Regions from separate parts of the Streptomyces sp. NPDC050418 genome, predicted to be linked through region 2. Evidence: riboswitches for the same ligand, from Rfam matches in the RefSeq annotation. Region 2 holds a riboswitch; the other holds the start of a gene.
What was found. A riboswitch is a leader RNA that binds a small molecule or an ion and turns the genes downstream of it on or off. The one in region 2 is predicted to bind cobalamin.

Region 1 (4,204 bases), on a different contig from region 2:
GCCGCCGAGCAGCCGCACCACGGCGATGTCGACGCCGTCGAGCAGCCCGGGCAACTCCTCGGTGACATCCACCCGCATCGGATTGCCTATGCGGTACGGCGCGTCGGACGCCCGCGCCGCGAGGAGATCCGTATCGGCGGTGGACAGAAGAAGAACGGTCATGAAGGTGCCCCCGGAGCGATGAAAGGAAGACCGGATGGCGCACCGGTCTCGATCAGCCTGAGCAGCGCGGAGGTGTCCGCGTGCTCCTCGATGAGGTCGCCGAGCCGGTCCAGCTGCTCCTCGCGCAGAGCACCGAAGCTCGTGTCGTCGGCGGGCACAAAACGCCGGCCCGCGTCCGCCGCGACAGCACGCAGGAACGCACGGCGGAACGCGTCGCTCTCCAGCGACCCGTGCCAATGCGTGCCCCACACACCGCCGACCCGGCAGCCGTCCAGGAACGGCTCACCGCCGAGCACTTCGGCGACCCCGTGATGAATCTCGTAACCTTCGACGTTTTCGCCCAGTGCCCTGCCCACTGGACGCGTCAGCGTCTTCTCGCGCCGGAAGCGGACGCGGACGGGCAGCAAGCCCAGCCCGTCCACCGCTCCCTCGCGGGACTCGATCTCGTCCTCGATGTGCTCGCCCAGGATCTGGAATCCGCCACAGATCCCCAGAATCGGGCGTCCCTCGGCTGCCCTGCGCCTCAGCGCCGACTCGAATCCCCGCCGTCTCAACCATGCCAACGCCGCGACGGTCCCGCGAGTTCCCGGGATCACGACGAGATCCGCGTCGACCAACTCCTCGGGCCGGTCCACGAATCGGACCACCACGCCCGGCTCTGCCGCGAGCGCGTCCACATCGGTGAAGTTCGACATCAGCGGGATCGCGCACACCGCGACCCGCAGCACCTCGTCACCGACCGGCGGCGCGACCTCCGACTCGCGCACCGCGCCGCGCAGCGAGACCCGGAGCCCGTCCTCCTCGTCGATCCCGAGCCCGTGCGCGAACGGCAGCACCCCGTAAGTGGCGCGCCCGGTGAGCCCCTTGAGCATGTCCAGGCCCGGTTCGAGCAACGAGACATCCCCGCGGAACTTGTTCACCAGATACCCGGCGACCAGCTCCTGGTCCTCCTTGCTCAGCAGCGCCGTCGTACCGAAGAAGGACGCGAAGACCCCGCCGCGGTCGATGTCGCCGACCACGACCACCGGGAAGCGTGCGGCCCGTGCGATCCCCATGTTCACGATGTCGGTGCGGCGCAGGTTGATCTCCGCGGGACTCCCGGCCCCCTCGCAGATCACCGCGTCGTACGAACTCCGCAGCTGCTCCAGGCAGTCCACGACCGTCCCGAGCAGCGCCTCCTGCCGCCCGCCGTGGTAGCCGCGGGCGCTCATCTCGCCGACCGGCTTCCCCATCAGGACGACCTGACTCGACCGGTCACTGCCGGGCTTGAGCAGCACCGGGTTCATCAGCGCAGTGGGCTCCACCCGTGCGGCCTGCGCCTGCATCGCCTGCGCCCGGCCGATCTCCGCGCCCTCGCGCGTCACAAAGGAGTTGAGGGACATGTTCTGCGCCTTGAACGGCGCGACCGACACCCCCTGCCGCACCAGCCAGCGGCAGATCCCCGCGGTGACCACGCTCTTCCCGGCATCCGACGTGGTCCCGGCGACCAGCAGTCCACCGCTCATGCCATCCCTCTTCCTGTACGCATCCGCCGCAGTCCGCCACGCGACACACGGCCCACGACCGCACCACCCGCCGCGGCCACCGCGAACGCCAGCCAGTTCACCCGCCGCGCGAGCCGCACGGCCCGTTCGACATCCGCCACGTGGACGGCGCGCCCGGCGTCGTTCAGGACAGGGCGGTGCTCCACTCGACCCCCGTACGAGAGAACACCCCCCAGCCGTACGCCGAGCGCGCCCGCGAAAGAGGCCTCCACCGGGCCTGCGTTGGGGCTGGGATGCTTCCCCGCGTCCTGCCGCCACGCGCGCACCGCACCCCGCGGGTCACCGCCCGCGAGCACGGCGAGGCACGCGGTGAGCCGGGCACCCGGCCACCCCGCGACGTCGTCGAGCCGGGCCGAAGCCCAGCCGTAGTTCAGGTATCGGGGTGACTTGTGGCCGACCATCGCGTCCAGCGTGTTCACCGCACGGAACCCGACGAGACCGGGCACCCCCGCCACCGCACCCCACACCAGCGCACCCACCACCGCGTCCGAGGTGTTCTCGGCGACCGACTCCACGACGGCGCGCGCGATGCCCGCCTCGTCGAGCGCCTGCGGATCACGGCCGCACAGATGCGGCAGCCGCTCGCGCGCGCCCGCGAGATCGCCCGCGTCCAGCGCCGAGGCGATGAGCCACGCTTCGCGCGCGAGCGAAGTGCCGCCCACCACCGACCAGGTGGCGACGGCCGTCAGCGCGACGGAGGCGGCGGGGGAGCGGCGTACGGCGCCGGCCGCGAGCGTTCCCAGGGCCACCGCGCCGCCCGCGCAGAAAGCGGTGTGCAGGACGCCGGCGGCCTTGTGGTCGCGCCACAGGACACGCTCGACGGCGCTCGCGGCGCGCCCGAACGCGGCGACCGGATGCCCACGGCGAGGATCGCCGAACACCAGGTCACCGAGGAGGCCGGCCGCGGCGCCGTACGCGAAAGTGCGATCGGCACTCACCGGTCAGCCGGCCGTCACGCCTCGGAGAACGCGCATGCGGGAGGTACTCGGCGTACATCCCGCAGCAAGGGAGGGCGGGGGAACCGGCGGAGCAGAGCAGCCGCGCATCGCGATACGTCCTCACTCAGGGTGTCCACGCCCTGGTCAGAAGGAGACGGCGGCGAGAGTTCCTGACTCCCGGGGATCAACTCCCCGGTCACAGTGGCGGGACCGCGCCGGATTCGCACCGGCTTCCTCTGCTGCTGCCGTATTGGCTCCGGCAGTCCACCACGCACCGAGAACACCCGTCAACTCGGCGTTGACCTGCGACGGAAGAGTGTGCGCAGACACACACCGGCGTACGCCGAAGCGCCCGTCGTCCGACCCGGAACGGGGGTCGGACGACGGGCGCTTCGGTACTGCTTCAGCCGCTGTTCGCGACCTCGGCCGACGATCAGGCCGACGACCTCAGCTGACGATCAGGAAGATCCCGAACGACACCGCCGCCACGCACAGCGCGAAGCAGGCGTACGCGCCGGTGCGGGCCAGCGCGGCGGAACCGCCCTGTGCGGCGGCCTCCTCCTGCTTGGAGAGGCCGAGGATGCCCAGGGTGAACAGGCCCACGAGAAGGACCGTGGCCAGGAGGCTGACGCCGAAGACGGAGCCCAGAGCTGCCCAGTCGATGTTCATGCTGCTGATTCCTTACGTGTCGGACGCGCCGCGTCAGGCGGTCGCACCGGCCGGCTGCGTGGAGTCGGCAGCAGGGGCGGGGGCCGGGATGGTGGTCTTGACGGCGCTCGCGGCCGGTGCCTCGGCCGCCTCGGCGGCTTCCGCGGCAGCGGTCGGCGGCGGGGTCACCGCGGCGATGGCGGTGGTCACGACGCCGGGACCGTCGACAGCCGGCTCGCCGGCGGCCGGGGTGTCGACCTCGTTCACGTTGTTGTGGTCGACGACCTGGCGGCGCGAGATCAGCCAGATCGCCGCGCAGGAGGCCACGAGGAAGACCGCGACGACCGCGACACCCCAGTCGCCCTGACGGGCCACGAACTCGGCGCCCGCGGCGACCAGACCGGCGGCCGGCAGGGTCAGACCCCAGGCCACGAACATCCGGGTCGCGGTGGACCAGCGCACGACGCCGCCCTTGCGGCCGAGACCCGCACCCATCACGGCACCCGAGCAGGAGTGCGTGGTGGAGAGCGAGAAGCCCAGGTTCGACGAGGCCAGGATGACCGCGGCGGCCGAGGTCTGGGCGGCGAAGCCCTGCTGCGGCTGCAGGTCGGTGAGGCCCTTGCCCATGGTGCGGATGATGCGCCAGCCGCCCAGGTAGGTGCCGAGCGCGATGGCCAGACCGGCGGAGACGATGACCCAGACCGGCGGGTTGGAGCCGGGCGCGAGCGCGCCGCCGGCGACCAGGGCCAGGGTGATGATGCCCATCGTCTTCTGGGCGTCGTTGGTGCCGTGGGCCAGCGAGACCAGACCGGCGGAGGCGATCTGGCCGGCGCGGTAGCCCTTCGCCGACGTCTTCTCACCGACGTTCTTGCCGAGCTTGTACGTCAGGCGGGTCGCGAGCATCGCGGCGAG
Region 2 (4,204 bases):
CGGTCAGAAGCAGTGCCGCCGCCCCCACGAACGCCACACCTGTCTTCACCGCCCCCCGGATCGCCGCGGAACTGCTGTACATCCACTCCCCCTTGGGTGCACTGTCGGAGGTTCAATCCTGACATAGGTGCACGTGAGTCACGAGGGCCGCCCGGCCCGCGGGCCCGTTCGTGCACGACCTGTTACAGCGCCCCTGATCGGCCTGTTACGGCGCCCCGCATCGGGGTAGGCGAGCAGCCACAGGTGTGTGCGGGAGGCCCGATGGTCGATGCGGGGAGAGATCTGCGGCTGGCCGCGGCCCTCGTCGCCCTGGCCGACAGCCTGGGCGAGACCTTCGAGGTGAGCGCGTATCTGGGGCGGTTCGCCGACGACTGCGTGACACTGCTCGGGGCAGACGCGGCCGGGCTGCTCCTGGTCGGCGCGGACGCCGAGGTCTCCCTCGTCACCAGCGCCGATCCGACGGGACGGGTGCGCGGGCTCCTGGAGATCCAGCACCAGGGCGGTCCGTGCCTGGACGCCTGCGCGTCGGGTGAGGCGGTGCCTCCGGTGCGGTTCGCCGGTACGGAGGCGGCGGAGCGCTGGCCCCGGTTGACGGAGCGGGCGCTGCGGGAGCGGATGACCGTGACGTGCGCGGTGCCGCTGCGGCGTGGCGAGACGGTGATCGGGGCGCTGAACCTGTTCGCGAACGGGCGGCCCGAACATGTGCGGATCCAGCTGGAGTTGGCGCAGCTGCTCGCCGACGCCGCGGCGATCGGGCTGGCTCAGCGGCGGATCCATGACGACTGCCGGGCGCTCACGACGCAGCTGCAGTCGGCGCTGTCCAGCCGGGTGCGGATCGAGCAGGCCAAGGGGCTGCTCGCCGAGCGGTGGGGCGTGAAGGTGGACGCGGCGTTCACGGCACTGCGCGCGCACGCCCGGCGCGCGCGGCGCCCCATCGACGCCATCGCGCAGGAGCTGCTCGAAGGGCGCCTGGACGACGGGGCGCTGGAGGCGGACCGGCCTTCGGGGTGAGGGCGGCGGACCGGCCGTCGGCGTGAGGGCGGCGGGCTCCCGGCCCACCCCGGACCCGTATCCCGCATACCGGACGAACCGCCCTGCATTCCGGTCGAGTTGCGCCGGACCGGCTCTGGGCGAGCCCGGGCTTCCGCTCTAAAGTGAGGGGCAGAGGCCCCAGCCCCCGGCCGTCCCCAGAACCTCCCGTGCCGACGCCGGGTTTCTCCCGCAGCCCGAGCGCGCACGGTCGAGGACCGACCCGGCCGGAGGCTCCGGGGGGAGCGGGCCACCGGCCGGGTCAGGTGCGGCCGCGGACTGGACGCGCGGTTGACAGGCCCACCCCTGAGTTGGGACTCTCCGGACGACAAGTCCATACATCGAGGCGACGGTTGACAGGAACCCGGTGCGATTCCGGGACGGTCCCGCCACTGTGACCGCGTACGAGGCCCTCATGGCTCGCTGCACGGGAGTCAGGAACTGACCCGTCGTCCTCCTGCCATGGGGCGTGGAAACCCCGGAAGGAGACCCACCCGGATGTCCCTGCACTCGGCACAGCACCCGAGCACGACGGCCGCCCAGGACGCGACGACCAGAACGCGTGACTGGATGATCGCCTCGGCCGCCGCGATGATCGCGGTCATCGCGCTGTACGCGGTGTTCTTCGACAACGGTTCGCTGATCTCGGCGACCGGCGACTACCTGCACGAGTTCGCCCACGACGGACGGCACCTCTTCGGCGCCCCCTGCCACTGATCGGGGCCCGCACACCCATGTCCACACCTGTACTCCCCCTGCTCGGACGCGGTCTGACGGCAGGAGGAGCGGCCGGTCTTGCCGCCGGCCTCTTCTCCCTGCTGCTCGCCGAGCCCCTCATGGACCGCGCGATACGCCTCGAAGAAGCCCGCACCGCCCATGAACACGCGGGCGCCGCGGACCACCACGAGGAGCTTTTCACGCGCGGCGCCCAGCACTTCGGGCTCGTCGTCACGTCGCTGGTCTTCGGCCTGGCGCTCGGTGTCCTCGTCGCCGTCGCGTACGCCCTGGTGCACCGCCGCGACCCGGAGGCCTCGCCGTGGCCGCGCGCGCTGCTCTTCTCGGGCGCCGCGTTCCTCGCCGTCTCGCTCCTCCCCGCGCTGCGCTATCCGGCCAACCCGCCCGGCGTCGGCGACGGCGCCACGGTCTCCGAACGCCAGGCCCTGTGGCTGGCCGCGGTCGTCATCGGCGTCCTCGGCATGCTTCTCGTGCGCCAGGTGTACGTACGCCTCGAAGGCCGCAGCGTTCCGGTGCGGCAGGTCGCGGCGGCGGGCACGGCGGTCGCCGTCCTCGCGGTCCTGTTCGCGCTGCCCGGCAACCCGGACGAGGTCCCCGTGGCCGCCACGCTCCTGTGGGACTTCCGCGTCCTGTCGATCGCCTCGCACGCCCTGCTGTGGGCGGTCTTCGCCGTGACCTTCGGCGCGCTGGGCCTGCGGGCCGTGTCGCGGGCCGCTGCTCCGGCGGGGGCGGTCCCGGCGAACTGACCTGCGGGGCCCTGGCCTGCTCTCTGCGGGTCAGGGCCCTTTGCCGGTCAGGAAGGCGGACACCACCACGTTCGCCGAGTACGTCTTGGTCGCACGGTCGAACGTCCCGCCGCACGTGATCAGCCGCAGTTCGGCCCGGTCGTCCTGACGGATCCCGTACGCCTTGTGCGGGTCGAATCCGGCCCGGTTGTACACCGCGACCTCTTCCACCGTGAACTCCGCGACCGAGCCGTCCGAGCGCGTCACGCGCACCTTCTCGCCGGGCTTGAGCGTGCTGAGGTTGTAGAACACGGCGGGCCGCGATGTCGTGTCCACGTGCCCCACGAACAGCGCGGTCCCCTGCGATCCCGGCATCACCCCGCCCCCGTACCAGCCGACGACACCGGCCTGGTCGTACGGCGGCGGCGCGATGGCGCCCTCGCCGTCGAGTCCGCGCTTGATGACCGGCGCCTGCACCCCTATCGACGGGATGTCGACCCGGTTCGGGCCCGCCTCGTCCAACGGCTTGATGGCGGGCGGCAGTTGGACGGCGACGAGCGGACGCCCGACCGCCGCGACATCACCGGTCGCGGTGGACCCTCCGGGCACTCCCGCGATCTCCCGGCCCCACAGCCACAGGCCGACGAGCAGCACGGCCCAGGCGATCCCGGTGAGCAGTCTGCCGTTCCCCGACGAACGGTCCTGGCCCATGGCGCTATGCGCCGCCCCGGTGCCGGCGTACCAGCCGTCCCGCGACGGCGAGCCCCGCGGCCGTGGCGAGCAGCAGCCCGATCAGCGCGTGCCGCCATCCCGGACCGCCGCCCGGCTCCTCGGCACTGAGCTGCGCCGTACCGCCGCCGCCCGCGCGGATCGGCGCGGTGGGACTGGGCACGGCCTCCTTGACGACGGTGACGGCCCCCTTGGCCTTCCCGTCCTCCCCGTCACAGGTCACATCGACGTCATACGTCCCGGGCGTGGCCGTCGACTTGATCATCGCCTCGCCACTCAACGGGTACCTGGCACCGTCCCGCCCGGTCAGCGCGGAGGCGGCCACGAACACCTCCGACTTGGCCGACCCGGTCGTCCCGTCACACCCGGTCACACTCAACTCGACCTGTGCCCCTGGCGCCGCGGTATCAGGACTGACCTTCACCACACCATCGGCGGCAACGGCCGGACTGGCCAGCACAAGCACTGCAACAGAGCCACAGAGGGCTAGACGAAGCCGGGGTGAGGGCATGGGGACCTCCTGCTCCGAGCGTGGCGGGCGGGGGGCCGGGGTGCATGTGGGTGTGGGCCGTTCGGGTGGTGGCGGACGGCTCCTGCGGGCAACCTTCCGAGGGCCCGGCGGACTCATCCGGGCAGGAGGTGGCCATGGGGGTCGACGCACAGAGCCGGGACGAGGAGTTCCGGGACTACGCCACCAGCCGCTGGGCTGGACTGCTGCGCACCGCGTACCTGCTCACCGGTGACCGGCACACCGCCGAGGATCTCGTGCAGACCACGCTGGAGCGCGCCTACGCGTCCTGGCGGCGGGTGAGCCAGGCCGACAGCCCGGACGCGTACGTCCGGCGCATCCTCGTGAACGCGTCGGCGCGACGGCACCGGCACAAGCTCAAGGAACTCCTGCCGGGCCCGTCGGGACCGCCCGCCGAGGACGAGCCGGCCGAGCCCACGGACCGCTATGTCCAGGCGGACCAGCGCGAGGTGCTGTG

Region 1: it holds a riboswitch for cobalamin, as region 2 does, so the genes downstream of both, ACIBI4_RS15590 (cobalamin biosynthesis protein) here and ACIBI4_RS21180 (CbtB-domain containing protein) in region 2, are expected to answer to the same signal.

What each region holds. Positions count from the first base shown of each region.
Region 1 is NZ_JBITIG010000006.1:64,656-68,859, reverse strand. Features, by position in the region: gene cobN (cobaltochelatase subunit CobN) at 1-162, opposite strand, end outside; gene ACIBI4_RS15595 (cobyric acid synthase) at 159-1,667, opposite strand; gene ACIBI4_RS15590 (cobalamin biosynthesis protein) at 1,664-2,644, opposite strand; cobalamin riboswitch at 2,788-2,929, opposite strand; gene ACIBI4_RS15585 (hypothetical protein) at 3,092-3,313, opposite strand; gene ACIBI4_RS15580 (anion permease) at 3,347-4,204, opposite strand, start outside.
Region 2 is NZ_JBITIG010000008.1:222,544-226,747, reverse strand. Features, by position in the region: gene ACIBI4_RS21190 (glycoside hydrolase family 6 protein) at 1-82, opposite strand, end outside; gene ACIBI4_RS21185 (GAF and ANTAR domain-containing protein) at 262-1,011, shown strand; cobalamin riboswitch at 1,343-1,494, shown strand; gene ACIBI4_RS21180 (CbtB-domain containing protein) at 1,528-1,746, shown strand; gene ACIBI4_RS21175 (CbtA family protein) at 1,764-2,510, shown strand; gene ACIBI4_RS21170 (class F sortase) at 2,541-3,200, opposite strand; gene ACIBI4_RS21165 (hypothetical protein) at 3,205-3,591, opposite strand; gene ACIBI4_RS21160 (SigE family RNA polymerase sigma factor) at 3,864-4,204, shown strand, end outside.